Regions from separate parts of the Pseudarthrobacter sp. RHLT3-21 genome, predicted to be linked through region 3. Evidence: riboswitches for the same ligand, from Rfam matches in the RefSeq annotation. Region 3 holds a riboswitch; each other region holds the start of a gene.
What was found. A riboswitch is a leader RNA that binds a small molecule or an ion and turns the genes downstream of it on or off. The one in region 3 is predicted to bind cyclic di-AMP.
Positions count from the first base shown of each region.

Region 1: another riboswitch for cyclic di-AMP. It lies ahead of AC50YA_RS21810 (M23 family metallopeptidase); the one in region 3 lies ahead of AC50YA_RS18750 (NlpC/P60 family protein).
Region 2: another riboswitch for cyclic di-AMP. It lies ahead of AC50YA_RS08550 (M23 family metallopeptidase); the one in region 3 lies ahead of AC50YA_RS18750 (NlpC/P60 family protein).

Region 1 covers NZ_JBWZCI010000036.1:7,775-14,536, forward strand. The annotation lists gene AC50YA_RS21800 (thioredoxin-like domain-containing protein) at 1-570, opposite strand, end outside; gene AC50YA_RS21805 (DUF305 domain-containing protein) at 597-1,271, opposite strand; gene AC50YA_RS21810 (M23 family metallopeptidase) at 1,268-2,059, opposite strand; cyclic di-AMP (ydaO/yuaA leader) riboswitch at 2,063-2,245, opposite strand; gene AC50YA_RS21815 (cytochrome c oxidase assembly protein) at 2,390-3,367, opposite strand; gene AC50YA_RS21820 (ArsR/SmtB family transcription factor) at 3,410-3,829, opposite strand; gene AC50YA_RS21825 (bifunctional copper resistance protein CopD/cytochrome c oxidase assembly protein) at 4,046-6,142, shown strand; gene AC50YA_RS21830 (ArsR/SmtB family transcription factor) at 6,237-6,614, shown strand; gene AC50YA_RS21835 (cation diffusion facilitator family transporter) at 6,611-6,762, shown strand, end outside.
Region 2 covers NZ_JBWZCI010000006.1:22,073-28,834, forward strand. The annotation lists gene AC50YA_RS08525 (cold-shock protein) at 1-135, shown strand, start outside; gene AC50YA_RS08530 (DUF3027 domain-containing protein) at 145-699, shown strand; gene AC50YA_RS08535 (MFS transporter) at 744-2,078, shown strand; gene serC (phosphoserine transaminase) at 2,146-3,276, opposite strand; gene AC50YA_RS08545 (iron-dependent transcriptional repressor DtxR) at 3,552-4,247, shown strand; cyclic di-AMP (ydaO/yuaA leader) riboswitch at 4,402-4,620, shown strand; gene AC50YA_RS08550 (M23 family metallopeptidase) at 4,630-5,448, shown strand; cyclic di-AMP (ydaO/yuaA leader) riboswitch at 5,597-5,759, shown strand; gene AC50YA_RS08555 (C40 family peptidase) at 5,830-6,504, shown strand; gene AC50YA_RS08560 (NlpC/P60 family protein) at 6,677-6,762, shown strand, end outside.
Region 3 covers NZ_JBWZCI010000023.1:9,363-16,124, reverse strand. The annotation lists gene AC50YA_RS18775 (cytochrome c biogenesis CcdA family protein) at 1-384, opposite strand, end outside; gene AC50YA_RS18770 (F510_1955 family glycosylhydrolase) at 389-1,273, opposite strand; gene AC50YA_RS18765 (DUF305 domain-containing protein) at 1,359-1,970, opposite strand; gene AC50YA_RS18760 (hypothetical protein) at 2,124-2,591, opposite strand; gene AC50YA_RS18755 (heavy-metal-associated domain-containing protein) at 2,815-3,060, opposite strand; cyclic di-AMP (ydaO/yuaA leader) riboswitch at 3,473-3,665, shown strand; gene AC50YA_RS18750 (NlpC/P60 family protein) at 3,669-4,406, shown strand; gene AC50YA_RS18745 (heavy metal translocating P-type ATPase) at 4,514-6,762, opposite strand, start outside.

The sequences.
Region 1 (6,762 bases), on a different contig from region 3:
CTTGATGAACGGGGCCAGACGTTCATCGCTGCCGCTGTCCACGGCGAGCTGTTTGCCCCAGGCTGTTGCCACCACGGGCGTGGCTTGTTCGGCTACCGGGCTGAGCAGGAGATAGTCCTGCTTGCCGGCCAAGGCCGTCAGCTCGGCGAGCTGGTCGGCGCCCAGGTCGGGACGGTAGGTGAGCCAGACCGCCCCGTGTTCCAGAGAATGCACTGCCCGCGTTTGTTCCACGGGCGTTGTGTAGACCCCGCAGTTCGTCCAGACCGGGGCATGGTCCCCGCCCGTGGCCGGAGTCTTCGGATAACTGACGGGCTCGCTGGTGTGGTTCCTGGACTGGTCGGGATAGTCCTGCTCCCCGTCGATGGGCCGGGCCGCCGCGGCATTAAGCCGGTCGCGCTGCTGGACCTCCCCGACAACGACGAAGGTCACCGCCGCGACGATTGCGAGGACCACGGCCGCACCCGTGCCGTAGATCAGCCAGGCCCGCCGCCTGTCGGCGGTGCGCTGTTTGGCCTGCACCGCATCCAGGAGCGCTTTACGGTCCTCGTGGGCTTTCGGTTTACCAGACATGGGCGGTCCCGCTTTCTTAGGTGCGGTCAAAGTCGGCCGCGGAGCTCTTCAAGGGCAGTAATTTCAGCTGTCTGGGCTTCTACGATACGGGCGGCGAAGTCCCGGACCTTTGAGGTTTCCGCTAAGCGGGTACCGGCGGAGGCCATGGCGACGCCACCTTGATGATGGCGGATCATCAAGTCCGTGAACAACCGGTCAGCCTCCGCACCTGAGGATTCGCGAAGCGCCTGCATCTGTTCCGGGGTGGCCATCCCTTCCATGACACCTTCGGCGCCGTCCCCCTGGACACCGTGCGAGGCTCCGGTCCCGGCATGAGTACCACCGGCCGTCATCCATGCCATCGGCGGCGCTGTCCCGGCCTGGGACAGGCCCCAGTCCTGCAGCCAAGCGAACATCTGGCCGTTCTGATGCTGCTGTGCGGTGGCAATGTCGTAGGCGACCGCCCGGACCTCGGTGTCATCGGACTTGTCCCAGATCAACAGGGCCATCTCCACTGCCTGCGCGTGATGGGTCTGCATGTCCCGGGAAAATCCCGCGTCCGCGCCCGATTCCGGGACGAGTGCGGGCGCTGCCGAAAGCCGGCCCAGGGCAAAGAAACCCAGTGCGGTGAGGGCCACGACTGTGACGAAAACAGCCCAGAGCCGCTTCCTGGGCAGCGGCGATGGTGCCGTGAGCTGTTCACGCGGCTCAGTGAGGTTCACGACCGGAGCCAGCCCTGCGGATCGACAGTTACGCCGTTTCGGACAATTTCGAAGTGCAGGTGGCATCCGGTCGAGTTTCCGGTCGTTCCGGCCCCGCCGAGCCGCTGACCCTTGGCCACCACGGCACCGACCGAGACCTCTATCGATGACAGATGGTTGTACGTGCTTTTCATGCCGTTGCCATGATCAACCACGATGCGGTTCCCGCCACCGTTCTGGGACCACCCAGCTTCCACGACGGTCCCCGCGCCGGCGGTGAAGACAGCGGTCTGGCAGGAGGCGACCAGATCCAGCCCGGTATGCAGCTCACCGGAACCGCCTGTGATCGGGCTGGTACGGAATCCGAACGGAGAAGAAATGGACATGCTGGCCAGCGGTGCCCCCAGGGTTGTATCCACAGGTACGGCCGTTGGCGGTGCAGCTGCTGCTGCGGCGGGGGTTACGGCAGCAGCTCCTGTGGCGGCAGGCGCTGCCGGCGCCGGCCGGTCGGCGGGCCGGGTCACGACTTCAGTCCGTGGATAGGTGATGACTGCCTGTGCCTGCGCTGCTATGGCCGGGGCAGCGGCCTCGACAGCAGCCGGCTGGGCGGCGGCGACGGTACCTGCGGCGGCAATAAGTCCGGCATGCGCGGCGGGTATGCCGGCGGCCAGCATGACAACAGCGGCAAAAGCCGAAGCCCCGGGCAGCCAGGCCGGGCGCGGGGACGGAGCCTGAGGTCGGGCGGCGGCGCGGCGGCGGGAGCGGTCATAGGGAAGGGCGCGGCGGCGGCCGTGGCGGGAGGGGGGCACAGCTGATCCTTTCGGGTCGCCTGCGAAGTTAGCTGTCGGGTTCGGACCAAGGAAAGCCCGGACACAGTTCCGGCGCCGGCCCGCGTGGGCCCGTACCGCTGTGCGTCTTAACCCCAAGGCAGCACGCTGCCGTTAATGGGTCCTCCGCCCCCGCCGTGTGAGTTTGTAGTATGGCGCCGCCGGCGGGGCTGAGCGTCCGGAGCCAAGGCTTAATACAGAAAAGCCTGAATCAACATTACACGACCACCACATAGGTCACAATTCGATAACAACGGAGATGGTGATTTCTACAACCCGTACAACTCTCACGAGGGTCAAATCGTTCCCGGGCTACTCGGGCCAGCGCCGCGGTTCGGGCCTGTCCGCCAACTGCTGCAGGTAGTTGTTGTAGGCGTCGAGTTCGGGGGTCCCTGCGGTCAGTTCGGCCCGGTCGATACTGGCATTGGATTTGGTTTCTTCGCGTTGCCAGCGGACCAGGATGAACATCAGCAGGAGCACTCCCGGCAGTTCGCCGTAGGACCAGGCCAGTCCGCCGGCTATGCCCTGGTCCGTTATCGGGTTGATGTTCCAGCCTGGAGGCGGGGTGGCGAAGAATTTCACCATGGGTGCGGTGGCCATCATGAGGACGACCCCGAAGAAGGCGTGGAGCGGCATTTCCGCGAAGATGTCGATCATCCGTCCGAAGTGGGTCTGGCGGCTGGGCAGGGGGTCGGCGGAGATCAGTGGCACCGTGAAGAGGATCCCGGAGATTAAAAACATCAGTTCCAGGCCGACGTGGCCGTACCAGGTGGGCAGCAGCAGGTCTGCCAGGCCGGAGAAGTACACCCCGTAAAAGGTGAGCAGGAACAGCGGGACCATGAAGGCGGGGTGAATTGCCACGCGTCCCCATCGCGAACGCAGCCCCCAGAGCGCTGTCCGGAGGACCCGGCGGCCCAGCCTGCCGTGCGGTGTTGCCCGCAGCAGCAGTGTCCCAGGGGATCCGATGACCAGCAGCGGCGGAACGGCCATCATCAGGGTCAACTGCTGGAACATGAAGACCGAGAACATCCGCAGCCCGTACCCTTCAATGCCGGCGCCCATGACCACGACGATGGCCAGGCAGCCCACCAGGAAGGAACAGGTCCGCACCACGGACCAGCGCCGGCCCTGCCGCCACAAGCTGATCGCCCCCGCCAGGTAGAGCACTGCGGCCAGGAGCGTCAGTGCAGGGATCAGCGGGACAGGCTGCAGGTTGGGCGCCAGGAATTCAGGCAGCGACGGGGGCAGCGACGGAAGCCAGACCGGACCGGTAATCTCCGGCTCAGACATCGCTGCACCGGGTATCGACCTGCCGGGACCGGACTGCCCCGGTCAGGGTGCGTGGCCGCTTCCGACGATGCGGAGCCGGTCCTGGCCCGTATGGCCCACGTGTGTCAGACCGAGATCGAGGAGCATACGGACGTGGGAGTCGGCCAGTGAGTAGTAGGCCATCCTTCCCGAACGGCGCACCTGAACCACCCGCGGCCCGCGCAGCAGACGCAGGGCGTGGGAGACACCTGACTCGCTCAAACCGGTTGTTGCTGCCAGGTCGCAGACGCACATTTCCCCTTCGAGGAGGGCGATGAGGATCCTGACCCGGCCAGGGTCCGAGAGCAGCCCGAAGATCACGGCCAGGTCCGCCACGTCGGCGTCCCCGGGCATCCTGGATCTGACAGCTTCGACTTTGTCTGCATCGACAAGCCGGACAAAACACTCCGGCCCGGCGGGGGCTCGGGGTGGAATCTGGGTCATCCATCTAGGCTACCTTTACGTGCTAACGCTTCGCGTTATCCTTTGGTTTTATGGCAAGCCCGTATGAGGCTCGCCCGCGCCAGGTACGCCCCTCGGGACGCGGGCGATTAACGTGTGAACAACTCTACAGATAATCTGGTGTCGCGCGCTGAGCTCAGTTTCGCGCTCCATTTCCTGCCCTCCCGGGACGGGGTCAGGACCAGGTTAGGACTTATTGTGGCGCTCAAAGCCTCCACTTCACAGGAGAGCCCGGCTGTTTTGCCCAGGCCGGTATGGCTGGTTGTCGCCTGCGCGATTGCCCTTGCAGTGGTTTTGGTTGCGACCGCCTATGGCCGGGGAACTCTTCCGGCCGAGGCCCGGGATCCCGGGGCCCTGGTCCGGTGGGGATACTGTCTCGCGCAGACCGCGCACAATGTTGCGATGGCCGCGACGATCGGGGCCCTTGTCTTTGCCGCGTTCATCGTCCCGCCCCTGCCGAAGGCTCCGGGACGGGGTTCCCGGACGCGGAGTAATGTTCCGGCATCCCCGGCGGCGGCCGAACATCCGGCCTTTACCCGGGTCATGATGCTGGCCGCCGCCGCGAGCACTGCCTGGGCCTTTGCGGCCCTCGCCGTGCTGGTGCTGGGTTTCGCCGACATCGCCGGCGTGCCCGTCTCGGGCGGTCCCGAGTTCTCTGCCGGCCTCGTCGCCTACATCACGGAACTGCCCACCGGCAATGCGTGGCTGTCGGTAGTAATCATCGCAGCAGTCGTATCGACCCTGGCCTTCAGTGTCCGGTCCCCGGGGTCCCTGGCGGCTACTGCGCTGCTGGCCGTGGCAGGGGTGCTGCCCCTGATCCTGATCGGCCACGCCTCCAGCGGCAACGACCACGAACAGGCCACCAACTCCCTGGGCCTGCACCTGGTCGGGGTCTGCCTCTGGTTCGGCGGGCTGATTGCCCTCACCGTCGCGGGAACAGCGCTGGGCAAGGACACAGCCGCTGTCCTGCGCCGGTTCTCGTCCCTGGCCCTGTTCGCTTTCATCCTGGTGTCCGCCTCGGGGATCATCAACGCCTCGATCCGGATGCCGTTGCCCGAAGGGCTGGCCTCCCCGTACGGGGTCCTGGTCCTGGCCAAAACCGCAGCCGTCATCGTCCTGGGCATCATCGGCTACCTACACCGTGCGCGCCTGATCCCGGCGTTGGAGCAGAAAACCCCAAGCGGGGCTGGCCGGCTGCTGTGGCGGTTCATCGTGGCCGAACTGCTGATCATGGGTGCCGCCAGCGGCCTTGCCGCGGCGTTGAGCCGCACCCCTCCCCCGGGCGGAGAAGAAATCCGCGCCGCCCTCACCCCGGCCGAAATCCTCACCGGATACCTCCTTCCGCCGGAACTGACGCCGGAACGGTGGTTCACGGTGTGGAGGCCGGACTGGCTGTGGATTGCCCTGGCCATCACCGCCGCCGTCCTCTACCTCATGGGTGCCCGGCGCCTGCGGCGGCGCGGGGACAGCTGGCCGTGGATCCGGACCGTACTGTGGTTCATTGGCCTGGCGGCGCTGGTGTTCTTTACCTCCGGCGGCCCCTCGGTCTACGGCCGGGTCCTTTTCAGCGCCCACATGCTCGACCACATGGCCCTGACCATGGTCGTCCCCATCTTCCTGGTCCTGGGCGCCCCGGTAACCCTTGCCCTGCGGACCCTGGCGCCCCGTCGGGACGGCTCCCGCGGACCCCGTGAGTGGGTCATGGTCCTGGTCCATTCCCGGGCCGCGGCGGTCCTGACGCATCCTTTGTTCGTTGCCGCCAACTTTGCCGGTTCCATAGTGCTGTTCTACTACTCGGACGCCTTCGGATTTGCTCTGCGCGAACACGCCGGACACGAGCTGATGACCGCCCACTTCCTCATCACCGGTTACCTGTTCATCCTCTCGATGATCGGCACAGACCCGGTGCCCCTCCGCGCCCCCTACCCGCTGCGGCTCCTGCTGCTGTTGGCGACCATGGCCTTCCACGCCTTCTTTGGCGTGACGCTCATGGGCTCGACCACCCTCCTGCAGCCGGACTGGTTCACCGGGCTGGGACGGGACTGGGGACTGCCTGCCCTGGAGGACCAGCAGATGGCCGGTGCCATCACCTGGGGCATCGGCGAAATCCCCACCCTGCTGATCGCCATCGGCGTGGCCATCATGTGGTCACGCTCCGACGCCCGCGAGATGCGCCGCACCGACCGGGCCGCGGCACGCACCAACGACGCCGACCTGACCGCCTACAACGCCATGCTCGCCCGGCTCAATGAACGCAGCAGTACAACGGGCCGGGGCCATGACCCCGGCAAATAGGACAGCGCCGATTGCCGGTTGCCGGGAACGTCGTTCGTCAGCCGATCTTGATTCAGAATATTCTGAATCCACAAACGTCTGTATCATTTCGGGTATGCGCATACTCTCCACCATCGATGTCCTGGCCCGGTTCGGCAAAGCCCTGGCCGACCCGACCCGCGCCGCGGTACTGCTCGAACTGCGGAACGGTCCTGCCTTCCCGTCGGACCTGGCCGAAGGCATCGGCGTCAGCCGCCAGATCCTGTCCAACCATCTGGCCTGCCTGCGCGATTGCGGCCTGGTCGCCGCCGAACCTGCCGGCCGCCGGGTCCGCTACGAACTCTCCGACCCCAGGCTGGCGCACGCCCTGGGTGACTTGCTGGGCACCATCCTGACCGTCGATCCGATCTGCAGCTGCGCCGAACCCGACTGCGCCCAGGACAAGCAGGCCCTTGCCCCCACTGACCTTCACCCCCTGGAAGTACGCCCATGAGCGGACATGATCACGACCACGGCGCCGCCGGAACCAGCCAGCGCGGCAAGCTCATTGCCGTCTTCGCCATCACCTTCACGGTGATGGTCGCTGAGATCCTGGGCTCGGTCCTTACCGGCAGCCTCGCGCTGCTGGCCGACGCCGGCCA
Region 2 (6,762 bases), on a different contig from region 3:
CCGCTCGTCCAGGACCTGGTCAGCGTCCTGGACAACCTCTCCGGAACCCTGTCCGCGGGCAAATACCCGGAAGGCAACAAGGGCAAGGCCATCGCGGCTGCCCTGCGTAAGGTTGCCGACGAGCTGGACGTCTAGGTCTTGGCCATGAACGCGGAAGCTGAACAGCCGGACACCACAGCACCGGAGACGGAGGGCGCCAAAGCCGAGGCCACGCGCCGTACCGGCGTGCCCTTGTGGCGTACCGGAAAGCCGGATGCCTTCCTCGCTGCTGCCGTTGGCGAGGCGCGAGCCGCCATCGAAGGCATCACTGCGGGGTCGGACATCGGTGCGCACCTGGCCGCCAAAAGCGAGGGCGACCGCCTGGTCACACACCTCTTCGAGTCAAAAATGGCCGGCTACCACGGCTGGCAGTGGTACGCGGTCCTGACCAGGAACTCCCGCTCCAAGGTGGTCACGGTCAGCGAGCTTGGGCTCCTGCCGTCGGAGGACTCCATCCTCTCCCCGGAGTGGGTGCCGTGGGCCGAGCGCGTCCGCCCCGAGGACGCCAGGGCGGCAGAGGAAGAGGAGTCACCCGCTGCGGAGGCTTTCGCTTCGCAGCCGGATACTTCGGAGCCGGATACTTCGCAGGCTGACACTCCCGGGTCCGAAGGCCAGGACGAAGAATCCGAGGACGACGAGCCTGCCGGCGAGGCTGACTAGCAGTTGAAAATGCGCAGGGTTGAGAACCAAGAAGGCCGGCACTGATGTCCACCTTCAAATCCCTGCACATCCTCAACTACCGGATCTGGTTCATCGGCGCACTGGTTTCCAACATCGGAACCTGGATGCAACGGACGGCCCAGGACTGGCTGGTGTTTGACCACCTCACCGATCACGACGCCGGAGCCATGGGCATCACCATGGCACTGCAGCTGGGGCCGCAGCTGTTCCTGGCGCCCGTCGCCGGCCTCGTGGCTGACCGGTACAGCCGCCGGCAGCTGCTGATCATGACGCAGTCAGTGATGGCCCTCCTGAGCACCGGACTAGGCGTCCTGGTGGTCCTCGGCGCCGGCCAGCTGTGGCACGTCTACGGCTTCGCCCTGCTGCTGGGCATGGTCTCCGCCCTCGATGCCCCGGTGCGCCAGACCTTCGTTTCGGAGCTTGTCCGGGACGACTACCTCCCCAACGCCGTAGCACTGAACAGCGCCTCTTTCAATGTCGCCCGCATGATCGGACCCGCGGTGGCCGGCATCCTCACCGTGGCGGTAGGTCCCGGCTGGGTGTTCCTGATCAATACCGCCACGTTCCTGGCCATGCTCCTGAGCCTGTGGAAAATCCCCTCAGCGTCACTGCGCCAGCTTCCCCGGGCGGCTCCGGGCAAGGGCCGCATCAGAGAAGGGCTGCGCTATGTCCGGTTCCGGCCGGACATTCTGGTGGTCCTCGTCGCCGTGTTCATCGTGGGAACACTCGGGCTTAACTTCGTGCTGTTCATCGCCGCCATGGTGGGTACGGAATTCGGGCTGGACGCCAGCGCCTTCGGGCTTATGAATTCCATCATGGCCATCGGTTCCGTGGCGGGTGCGCTGCTCTCGGCCGGCCGCGGCAAGCCCCGCCTGCGGATGATCTTCGGCGCATCAGCTGCCTTCGGGGTGACCTCGGGACTGGCCGCGCTAGCCCCGGACTACTTCTGGTTCGGCGTCGCGCTGGTGCCGGTGGGCCTGTTCGCGATCACCATGATGACCAGCGCCAACGGTTACGTCCAGACCACCACCGATCCCGTCATGCGGGGCAGGGTCATGGCCCTGTACATGGCCATCTTTATGGGCGGAACACCCATCGGCGCCCCGCTGGTGGGATGGGTGGCCAACGTCGCCGGCCCCCGGTGGTCGCTTGCCGTGGCGGCCGCCTCAGGGATCATCGCCGCCGTGATCGGAATGATCTGGATCATCCGCGCGCAGCAGCTCCGGCTCACCTTCAACCGGCGCGCCCGCGGCCTGCGGTACTTCGGCGTTGTCTCCCATCTGGGCGTCCAACAACCGGGGGACAACGCAAACGGCGCCGCCCGGGACGAAAACCCGGACGACGCCGTCGGACGCTGACGCCGTCACGTTACCGCTCGTGCCACAACGGCAGCCGCGGTAACGGCAGCGGTACGCTGCGGGAGCGCTACCTGCGCAGTTCGCCCACCACGTAGTCGATGCTTGCCAGCAGTGCGGAGACGTCGGCCGGCTCGATGGCCACAAACGTGGCGATCCGGAGCTGGTTGCGGCCCAGCTTGCGGTACGGCTCGGTGTCCACGATCCCGTTGGCCCGCAGGACCTTGGCGATCGCGGCGGCGTCGATCGAGTCGTCGAAGTCGATGGTGGCGATGACGTTGGAACGGTCCTCCGCCTTGGCCACAAACGGGGTCGCGTACTCGGAGGCCTCGGCCCAGGAGTAGATCCGGCCGGCGGAGTCAGCGGTGCGGGCGGACGCGAAGTCCAGGCCGCCGTTGGCGTTCAGCCACTGCACCTGCGCGTCGAGGGTCACCAGCGTGGAGAGCGAGGGCGTGTTGTAGGTCTGGTTCAGCTTGGAGTTGTCGATGGCGGTCTGGAGGTCCAGGAAATCCGGAATCCAGCGGCCGCTGGCTTTGACCCGGGCGGCGCGTTCCAGCGCGGCGGGGGAGAAGAGGCCCAGCCACAGGCCGCCGTCGGACGCGAAGTTCTTCTGCGGGGCGAAGTAGTAGACGTCGGCCTCGGAGACGTCCACGTCCAGGCCGCCGGCTGCGGAGGTGGCGTCCACCAGGACCAGGGAACCGGCGTCGGCGCCCGCAACGCGCTTGACCGGAGCCGCGACACCGGTGGAGGTTTCGTTCTGCGGCCAGGCGTAGACATCCACGCCTGCCTCGGCGGCCGATACCGGGTGCGTGCCGGGCTCTGACTTGATGATGGAGGAGGCGTCCAGGAACGGGGCCTTGTTGGTGGCTGAGGCGAACTTGGAGCCGAACTCGCCGAAGGACAGGTGCTGGGCCTTCTTCTCCACCAGGCCGAAGCTGGCGACGTCCCAGAAAGCGGTGGAGCCACCCACGCCGAGGACCACTTCGTAGCCTTCGGGGGCGCGGAAGAACTGGCTGAGGCCTTCACGGACGGAGCCTACGAGGTTCTTGACGGGAGCCTGGCGGTGGGAGGTGCCCAGGATGGTCTTGGACGCCGCAGAGAGCGCTTCGAGCTGCTCCGGCCTGACCTTGGACGGGCCTGCGCCGAACCGTCCATCCTTTGGCAGGAGGTCGGCAGGAATAGTGATGCTGGTTTCGCTCACGGGGGCTCCAATTTCGGCATGGACGTGGCTCACGTCCGGGCGGTGGGTTGGCCGGTAGTCGGCAGTGACTGCATAAGGACCTCCTTTATTCTGCCTGAACCCCGCGATTGGGCGGGAACCTGCGCCGTCATAGTCCGGCCAATGAGACCGTTTGTCCCCGTTCGGGGATTATCCGGACAAATTCAAAATAGGCTAAGCTCTTTACCGGACCTCGCCGCTGCTGGACGCGATACGGTGGGACAACGCAAGGTACTGCGCTCGAGGAGCTGAGCTGGATGACGGATCTGATCGATACTACGGAGATGTATCTTCGGACCATTTTGGAGCTTGAAGAGGAGAACATCGTTGCTCTTCGCGCACGCATCGCCGAACGGCTGCGGCATTCCGGCCCCACGGTGTCCCAAACCATCGGCCGGATGGAACGCGACGGACTGGTGGTGGTCTCGGGAGACCGTCACCTGGAGCTGACCGAAGCCGGGCGGAAACGCGCCACGGAAGTGATGCGCAAGCACAGGCTGGCGGAACGACTCCTGGCGGATGTGATTGGCCTGGACTGGGCCTACGTCCACGATGAAGCGTGCCGCTGGGAGCACGTGATGAGCGAACGCGTTGAGCAGCGCATCTACGAATTGCTCAACCATCCCACCGAGTCCCCGTACGGCAACCCCATCCCCGGGCTGGCCGCCCTGGGCGGGCCGGCGCCTGCGTTGCCTGACGCCGCTGTGATTAATCTCCTTGATGCGATGCAGGGCTACGGGCCGGCGTCGAACGTGACGGTCAGTCGGCTGGCCGAGCCCATCCAGGTGGAACCTGAGCTGCTGGTCCAGCTGGACGAAGGCGGAATCAGGCCCGGCGCTTCGGTGTCCCTGGAGCGCGTGGGGGAGTACATTTCCGTACGGGTTCCGGGAATTGAAGGGGCGCTTGAACTGCCCCCTGAAGTGGCATCGCACGTCTTCGTTTCGGTCAGCTGACGGGCAGGCGGTCCCCCGCCTGGGGCTGCGCTATAGCGCAGTGGCTCCAGATTCCGCAAAGATAACGGAATTGTTACTGTCCAACTTAATCACCTATAGTTGAAACTCAGCGTCGATACAAAAGCGTTACCTGATCCGGAGCCGAGCTCTGCCAGCGGATCAGGTGCACGAGTCACCAACTGGCAGAGGCGGGGGAACCACAACCGGCAGTCGCAAGACTGCCTTGGGGTGAAGTCCGTCAGCAGCAAGCCTCTTCCAGCGAAGGATCCTCACGGGATATCTCTGCGCCAAGTGCTTGTCACGGCGGACCGGGTCTTTGAACTCTCTGACCCGAATCCGACAGCTAACTTCGCAGGCTACCCAGAGAGGAACATTCTTGACCATGCAACACTCCAGGGGCCGCCGTCGCGCGGTGGGCCCCGCTTCGGCGCCCAGAGCGGCCGAGGATTTCTCTGCGGAGAGGCCCCGCGACCCGCAGCGGGAAGCACGCCGCCGGCGGGGACCCTTCCGGCAGATCACCGATTTCGCCGCTGCCAGCGGCCTCGGCCAGAAGGCCGGCATCGCCTTGGCAGCAACAGGCCTGGCGCTCACCGTGACGGTCCCTGTGACCGGCCCCGTAATGGCCACTCCGGAACCCGGCCAGGCGGCGTCGGCCGTTTCCGCCGCTCCGCAGCCCGAAGTTACCGCCGAAGCCGCCGCCCAGATTGATTTCAGCCGCTCGTCCGTGGTTACCCAGGGTGACCCCGACGGCAAGCTGAAGCAGCTGCTGAGCTCGCAGTCCGCGGGATCCATAACCCGCGCCGCCTCTGCCGGAAGCCTCGGCCCGCCGCTGGCCCAGCTGGTTACGGCCTCACCCTTCGGATTCCGGGTCAGCCCCATCACCGGCGGCACCGGAGACTTCCACCGCGGCCAGGACTATGTGGCACAGTGCGGGACGTCCGTCCTGGCCGCCGCTAGCGGCACTGTGACGTTCGCTGGCTGGCACCAGTTCGGCGGCGGCAACCGCGTAGTGGTGGATCACGGCAATGGCCTTGAAACCACCTACAACCACCTCTCCTCCGCCAGCGTCAAGGTCGGCCAGACGGTCAGCCGCGGCGATGTGGTTGCCCTGAGCGGAACCACGGGCGCGTCCACGGGCTGCCACCTCCACTTCGAGGTCCAGGTCAATGGCGAAGTGGTTGACCCCACCGGCTGGCTCTGACCCAAATGATGGCAAACTATCGAATCGCAGCGACGTGCCGTGACCTGAATGTGACATTGGCTCGGAACTCCTGTAACGTCTAAAGCGCGTCAACTTTTCCGAAGTTGACGTTCTTGAGTGGATTGCCTAGCTCTGCCACCGCTCAAGGTCCGTTCGCATGACATCGTCTGGCAGGGGCGGGGGAACCAATTTTGGCCTTCGATTCTGAAGGCCTTGGGGTTAAGTCGCAAAGCTTCCACTGTGAAGCAGCGCGGCCGGGTGACTCCCATCCGAATCCGACAGCTCACCTCGCAGGCATTGGGAGAGGCTACCTTCGTGTCTTCACGCCATAATTCTGCGCGTCACCGCGCACAACCGGTTCGCACCAACCCCTTGGGCTCCGTGTCCAAGGCGGTCAGTGCCAATGCCGGGACCGTAGGTCGCCAGGCTGCTGTTATCGCAGCTGCATCAGGTCTGATCCTGAGCATGGGGCTTCCGGCCAACGCCGCGGACACCACCGCCGGCGTATCCGCCTCCACCGAGTCCGGTTCCGCGCAGACGGCACTTGCCGTCACTGCGGCGCCCACGGCTACCGTTTCCTTCGAGCGCCCCGTGATCAAGACCACGCCGGCACCGAAGGTTGAGACGGTCCGTGCGCAGTCCACGGCCTCCGAAACCGGGGCTCAGGGTGCTGCCGCAACCGAGGCCGCGGCCTCCAAGCTCGCTGACACTGTCTCCTCCGCCGCCGCTTCGGGCCTGGCAGCACTTGCCTACACCGGTATCGGCCACCCCTACCTCTGGGGCGGCACCACTCCCAATGGCTGGGACTGCTCAGGCTTCACGCAGTGGGTCTACGCCCAGGCCGGCATCAGCATTCCCCGCACCAATGCCTGGACCGCCATGCGGCCCACCGCCACACCGGCTCCCGGTGACCTGGTCATGCAGAATGGCGGCGCCCACGTCGGCATTTACGTCGGCAACGGCATGATGATCAGCGCACTGAACCCGTCACAGGGCACGCTGCTCCACTCCGCGGCATCCACGGGGTCCTCCGCGTTCTTCACGATGGCCCCGTAGGTCCTGCACTTCAGTAGTTCCTGCAGCCCAGTGCTGCCGGAACACGTTTCTTCGACAGAAACTCTTCGCTAAATCCCCGTTCGGGGCGTGCCGGCGTACCCCCAAGATGCCGGCGCGTCCAAAGCCCTTGGGCTGCCCACGCGGTCCTGAGGAAAACGAAAGAGAGAAATTAATGACTACACGTGCAACTGTTGCACGGCACCGCGCCGAGGTCACCAAGACCAACTCGCTGGCTGTCATTGCCAAGGCTGTCGGCGA
Region 3 (6,762 bases):
GAGGGTGATTTTGCGGGTCTGCTGCAGCCAGGGCACCAGGCCGAGCAGGGCCACGCCCATCAGGACCACGACGATTCCCAGGCCGCGCATCAGTGTGTCCTGCCAGCGCAGCAGCCAGGAACCGATCGCCCCGAATGCTGCCCCGTAGAGGGTGAATACGGCGGCGAACCCCAGCACGAAAAGGCCCACGCCGGCCAGCACCCGGGTGCGGTTCCGCGGCTGCGTAGGGTCGGTCAGGCCGGAGACGAAGCCGAGGTAGCCGGGGACGAGGGGCAGGATGCAGGGGGAGAGGAAGGAGACGAGCCCGGCGGTCATGGCCAGGGGGATCGCGATGAGCAGCGCCCCGGAGGTGACCGTGGAGGCGAAAAACCCGCCGATGTCCATCGGCTCAGGCCGCGTCGGAGGGCCGGAAAACCGCCCCGCCGTCCGTGGACACGACCAGGCCGGTTGAGGTAGCGGCCCAGATCCAGGGTTTACCCTCCGATCCTTCCGTCGCAGCGATGGCTTTGACCTGTCCCTGGATCTGCCCGGTCCGGGACCAGGTGGCGCCGGCGTCGGAGGAGTAGTGCACCGTGCCGTCAGGTGCGACACCGATGGCTTCTGTGGCGCTGGCGAACGCGGCGAACTGCACCACCGGGGCAGCCTTGTCCAGGACCCAGGTGGCGCCGCTGTCGGTCGAGCGTTGCACACCGTCGACGGTGGTGGCCAGCACGGTGTCGCTGTAGGGATTCCCGGCCAGGGCTGCCGGTGCGAAGTCCGCGGCGATTGTTGTCCAGGTCTTCCCGTCAGGGCTCGCGCGTAAGGCCCCGTCGAAGGCGACGATCCCGGACTTGGTGGCGGTCAGGGCATGGAAATCGGACTCTCCCTGGCGCGAAACCTGCTCCCACGTCGCACCGCCGTCGCTGGTCTTGACCAGACCCAGCGGGTTGGGAAGATCCGAACCCGGGCCAGGGTGGCCCGACGCGTAGAAGACACCCTGCTCCATGGCAGCGGTGAAACCCATCAGGTCGTTCGTGGGTCCGATCCTGACGGCGGGTTTTTTGGACACGTCGAACAGGCCCTCGTGCGTGGCCAGGAGTACCTGGCCGGTTTCACCGTTGACGTTCAGGCCATGGATGTGGGCGCTGGGCAGACCTGTGGCGGCGCCGGCTGATGACGGGGTGTCGGCCGTCGGGGCGGTGGACGGGGCGCAGGCAGCCAGGGACAGCGCCAGGGACAGGGCCGCGGCTGAGACGGCGATGATACGGGGACGTTTAAGAGAGCGCGCAGGCACGATGAATCTCCAGGTGACGGAACGAAAAAAGAGGTGTGGAGGGGGAGGCGCCGGCCCGTGGCCGGGCCGGCGCCGGGTCTGCCAGCTAGAGGGTGGCCAGCAGGTCCTTCATTGCCTGCATTTCAGCTTCCTGGGAGGTGGCAATGTCTTTGCTGAGCTGGACTGCCCTGGCGTTCTTACCGTCCGTAGTTTCAGTTTTGGCCATCATGATCGCGCCCTCGTGGTGGGCGATCATCTGGGTCAGGAACAGTTTGGCCGCCTCGGTTCCCTGAGCGGCTTCAAGCTTGGCCATGTCTTCATCGCCCATCATGCCGGACATGCTATGGCCGGAGGGCGTGCCGGTGGGGATCTCGGTGGGCTGGTTCCAGCTGGTCAGCCAGCCGGTCATCTTCTCGATTTCCGGTGCCTGGGCCGCCTTGATCTTGGTGGCCAGATCCGTCACCGGGGCCGGGATTCCTTCTTTGGCGAGGACCATGTCGGACATTTCCACGGCCTGGGTGTGGTGCGGGATCATCATCTGGGCGAACATGGTGTCCGCGTCGTTGAAGTCCGCGGCAGCGGGCGCGGAGCTGGAGGACGTCCCGGAGCTGCCGTGGTTCATTCCGGGCATGCTCCCTCCGCCCGAACCCGCGGAACAACCGGCCAGGGCGATCGCCGCGGCGATGGTGACAGCGGAAATGGTCAGTGTTTTCTTCATCAAAATCAGGTCCTTCAAATTATCAACCGGCGTCAGACGCCGCTGCGGATAGCGTGGCTGCAAGGCCCGCCGGAGCTCAGGCGGGGGTATGCAGGGTGGGTACGCAAGCGTGGCGTGGAGGGTGCGCCGGGCAGGACACGGCGCAGCGCAGCTTTACGTCCGGCTGATGCAGAGGTCGCCGGGGGAAGGACCCTCCGGCAGGAAGGAGTAGCTGATCGTTGACCCGGCGAGGGCATTCGTGTCCGGGGTCTGGAGCGGTGCGGTGCCGGGCAGCGGCGCCGACAGGGAGGTGTTCGCCGGGGAGAGGACGCAGACCGCATCCATCGCCGACATACTCTGGCAGCCGGCGGCATCGGCGCACGAGGAAGCTGATCCGGCAAGCATCCCGGGCCCGGCCGCGGAGGCCGTCTGGGAAGACTGTGCCGGGGCGTGGCCTGGATGGTTGACCGGGTTCTGTTTCTGCTGAACGGACGTATCCATGCTTGGGGTGGCCGTCGGCATCGCGTGGGCCCCGGTCATGATGTGCATACCGAGGATCCCAGCCACAATGGCCAGGAATCCCGTCAGCAGCGCGGCACGGGTCAGGAACGCCGTCACGCGGCCGGATCCGGTTGCTGCCATGGTGTTCCTCCTTCCGTAGCCGTTCATGGGTTTAAGGGTACGGCAGGGATCTTACCCTGCCGGGCTTAGGGTTCAACGAACCTGGGAGGGATTCAGTTTCACACTTCGCAGCAACTGAGCGTTCAGGGCCGTGATGATTATGATTTTCCATTGTTGCCCTCTCCTGGGTGGGAAGTCTGCCCTGACGGAGGCAGCGGCGCTGTCCGTCAGGGTGGGCGTTGGACTACCTGCTGGTGAGGCTGTACCCGGCGTCCCGGACATCAGTTTCGGTATGGGTGCCGGAGACGGTGAGCCGGGATGCCCCTCCGGGCACCAACTCGACGGTGACGGCCTTCACTCCGGCGAGGGAGGACACTGCCTTTTCAACGCTCTGGACGCAATGCCCGCAGGTCAGTCCTTCGACGGAGTAGTCGCTGCCTTGAATTGCCGGCGACGCCAGGTCCGGGAAGAGGTGGAGCAGCAGCTGCATCCGGACGGTTCAGCGGCCACGAGGGGCAGCCCGGTCCGGGTTTCGGGTGCACACATGTCAGTTCGGTCCTTTGCAAGAGAAATCATGGGGAGGCGCTGGGGTTGAACGGCTGTAACGGCCGGAAAGCGCATCGGCCTGGACAAACCACTTCACTGACAACACCTGAATAATACCCCCATGGGGTATTATTGGCAAGGTGGATGCCGGCGTCCCCTCGCGGAGATTGAACAGCTGGCGTGAGCGGCCGGGCCCGGCGCACCCCTTGTTTAGACCGGCAGGCCGGGTTCGGGTTGCATCACCGGGCCGGGGTCCTCTGCCCTCGAGTGGCCCCGTTATTCAAATGTGACAATGGGTCAGCTCTTCCTGTACGGTCGAATTCGTGCCGGTTTTCTCCGAGGGCGGCACTCCCGCGTTGATTGCCTAACTCTGCCGCTGCCCGGGATCCGATCGCATATTTCGTCCGGCAGAGACGGGGAACCCAATTAGTGGCCTGCTTCGGGCAGGCCTTGGGGTGAAGCCGCTGTACTGCACTTTGTGCAGAACCGCGGCCGGGTGTCTCCCATCCGAATCCGACAGCTCACCTCGCAGGCATTGGGAGAGGCCACTTCATGTCCATTCGCAGAACTCACGGCCGCCACCGCGCGGTCACCGTCCAGACGAGCCCGCTCACGGCCCTGTCCAGGACCGTCGCCGACAATGCCGGAGGTGTAGGTCGTCAGGCGGCCGTTATCGCTGCAGCCTCCGGCCTGGTCCTGACCAGCGGCATCGCCGCGCAGGCCGCAGACGCCCCCGCGCAGCGCGATGCTGAACCGGCTTCAAACCTTGAGGTCACCAGTCAGGCCCCGGCGCCGCTCAGCGCCGACGCGACGGTCAGGATCTCGTACGAGCGTCCCGACGTCAGCACCACGCCGGCCCCGGTCGTGGAGGCACCCAAGCCTGCTGCCGCGCCGGCAGCTTCCGCCGCCCCGGCGAAAGCCACGATCACCGTAGCCCCTGCTGCTGCGCCAGTGGCCGCTCCGGCCGCTGGCGGCGTGAACGCGACCATGGTTTCTGCCGCTTACGCCCAGATCGGCATGATCCAGGACTGCACCAGGCTGGTTGAACAGGCACTTGGCGCCGCAGGGATTCCCGTCGGGGACCTTGGACCGATGCAGTTCATGAACTACGGCACCGTCGTCACGGACCCCCAGCCCGGGGACATGGTCATGCAGCCCGGACACGTGGGTATCTACGTCGGCAACGGCCAGGTCCTCAGCTCCGGACTGAACGGCAAGAACGAAACCGCAGTCCACCCCCTGACGTGGATGACAGCCAAAGGCTCAGTCACCTTCGTCCGCGCCGGGTAACCAACAACGAGAAGGCCGGTGATTCGCTGCCTTGGGGGCAGCGTATCACCGGCCTTCTCCATGCCCACCTAAGGATCGGGCATCCCGCGGCAGGCACCCTGACGAGATCAGAGGACTGGTACCAGTGCGGGCGTGGTCGGGGCCGCGGACGCCTTCTGAGCGGTGAAGCGGCGCAGCCGCAGGGAGTTGGTGACAACCAGGACGGAGCTGGCTGCCATTGCGGCTCCTGCGATCATCGGATTGAGCAGACCCAGGGCCGCGACCGGGATGCCGACGGCGTTGTAGAAAAACGCCCAGAACAGGTTGGTCTTGATCGTGGCCAGCGTCCGCCGGGAGAGCTCGATGGCGTCCGCGACTTGGCCCAGGTCGCTTCCCATCACTGTCAGGTCCGCGGCGGCAATCGCAACGTCGGTGCCGCTGCCCATCGCGATGCCCAGGTCAGCCTGGGCCAAGGCGGCTGCATCATTCACGCCATCACCGGCCATCGCCACGATAGCTCCGCCGGCCTGCAGCCGGCGGACGGCCTCTACCTTGCCCTCGGGCAGGACTCCGGCCATCACATCTTCCGCCGGGATGCCCACCTGTGCGGCTACGGTGGAGGCGACCGAGGCGTTATCCCCGGTCAGCAGGACGGGCCGCAACCCCAGAGCTTTCAGCCGTCCGATCGCGGCCGCAGATCCTTCTTTGACCGTGTCGGTGAGGCTGATGATTCCCTCGGGTTCACCATCAATGCCGACCCAGATGACGGTCGCGCCGGCTCCCTCCTGTGACCGCAGCTCCGTGTAGTTGTCCGCGGAGGGAGTGATGCCGTTATCCTCCAGCCAGCCGGCCCGGCCGGCAACCACCCGCCGGCCGTCCACAGTCCCGCGCACGCCCCCACCCGGTGCGCTGTCGAAAGCTGTGACGGGCAGCAGCGGGGCGTTGGCCTTGGCTGCACGGGCGATTGCGTGGGCGATCGGGTGTTCGCTGGCGGCTTCGACGGCTCCTGCCAGGGCAAGGATCTCCTCCCCGGTCGTCGAGGTGAAGGACTGCACGGCGGAAACGGAAAGTTGTCCGCTGGTTACCGTTCCGGTCTTATCCAGCACGATGGTGTCCACGGTCCGGGTGTCTTCGAGGACCTGCGGGCCCTTGATGAGTATGCCCAGCTGCGCGCCGCGTCCGGTCCCAGTCAGCAGTGCCGTGGGCGTGGCCAGGCCCAGGGCGCAGGGGCAGGCGATCACCAGGACCGCGACCGCGGGGGTAAAGGAGGACTGCAGGTCACCGGTGGAGAAGAACCATACCGCGAAGGTCGCGGCTGCTATGACGAGGACGACGGGGACGAAGACTGAGCTGATCCGGTCAGCGAGCCGGGCAATCGGGGCCTTGCCGCTCTGGGCCTGGCTGACCAGCTTTCCCATCTGCGCGAGCGTGGTTTCGCTGCCCACACGGGTTGCCTTAACCAGCAGCCGCCCGTTCGTGTTGATCGTCGCCCCGATGACGGTGTCATCGACGCCGACTTCCACCGGAAGTGATTCACCGGTGATCAGGGAAGTGTCCACGGCGCTTTGGCCTTCGATGACGTATCCGTCAGTGGGGACTTTTTCGCCCGGGCGGACGACGAAGACATCGCCGGGCCGTAACTGGTCGGCAGGGATCCGGGTCTCGACCCCGCTGCTGAGAACTGTTGCTTCCTTCGCCCCCAGGTTCAGCAGCGCCCGCAGCGCGTTGCCCGCACGCTGTTTCGCGCTGGCTTCCAGGTACCGGCCCAGCAGCAGGAATGTCGTGACGACGGCGGCGACCTCGAAGTACAGGGCATGGGCGCTCATGTCCATGCCCGGGTGCTCGGTCAGGGCAGGGTCCGCGAAGAGTTGCCAGGCCGAAAACAGGAAGGCGGCACTCACGCCGATCGATACCAGGGTGTCCATGGTGGATGCCAGATGCCGGGCATTGACCGCCGCGGCACGGTGGAAGGGCCATGCGGACCAGCTGACCACGGGCAGGCTCAGCGCGAAGGCCACCCAGCCCCAGTTCGGGAACTGCGCTGCCGGGACCATGGAAATGATCACTACCGGCAGGGTTAAAATAGCAGCGAGCAACAGCCGCGGACGCAGGGCGGCGGCTGCTGCAGAGGCGGGCTGAGCCTCATCGTTCAGGCCAGTCAGGGCCGGGTCATCCTCAGGCCCCAGGCCGCGTCCTTCGCCCGTCCCGGGGGTTACTTTGAGTCGTGCCGAGTAGCCGGTGGCTGTGACCGTATCGATGATCTGTTGGTCCGTGATGGAGTCCGGAACGGTGACCTGTGCGGATTCCAGCGGAAGGTTCACGCTGGCCTCGACTCCGTCGAGTTTGCCAAGTTTGCGTTCGACCCGGGCGACGCACG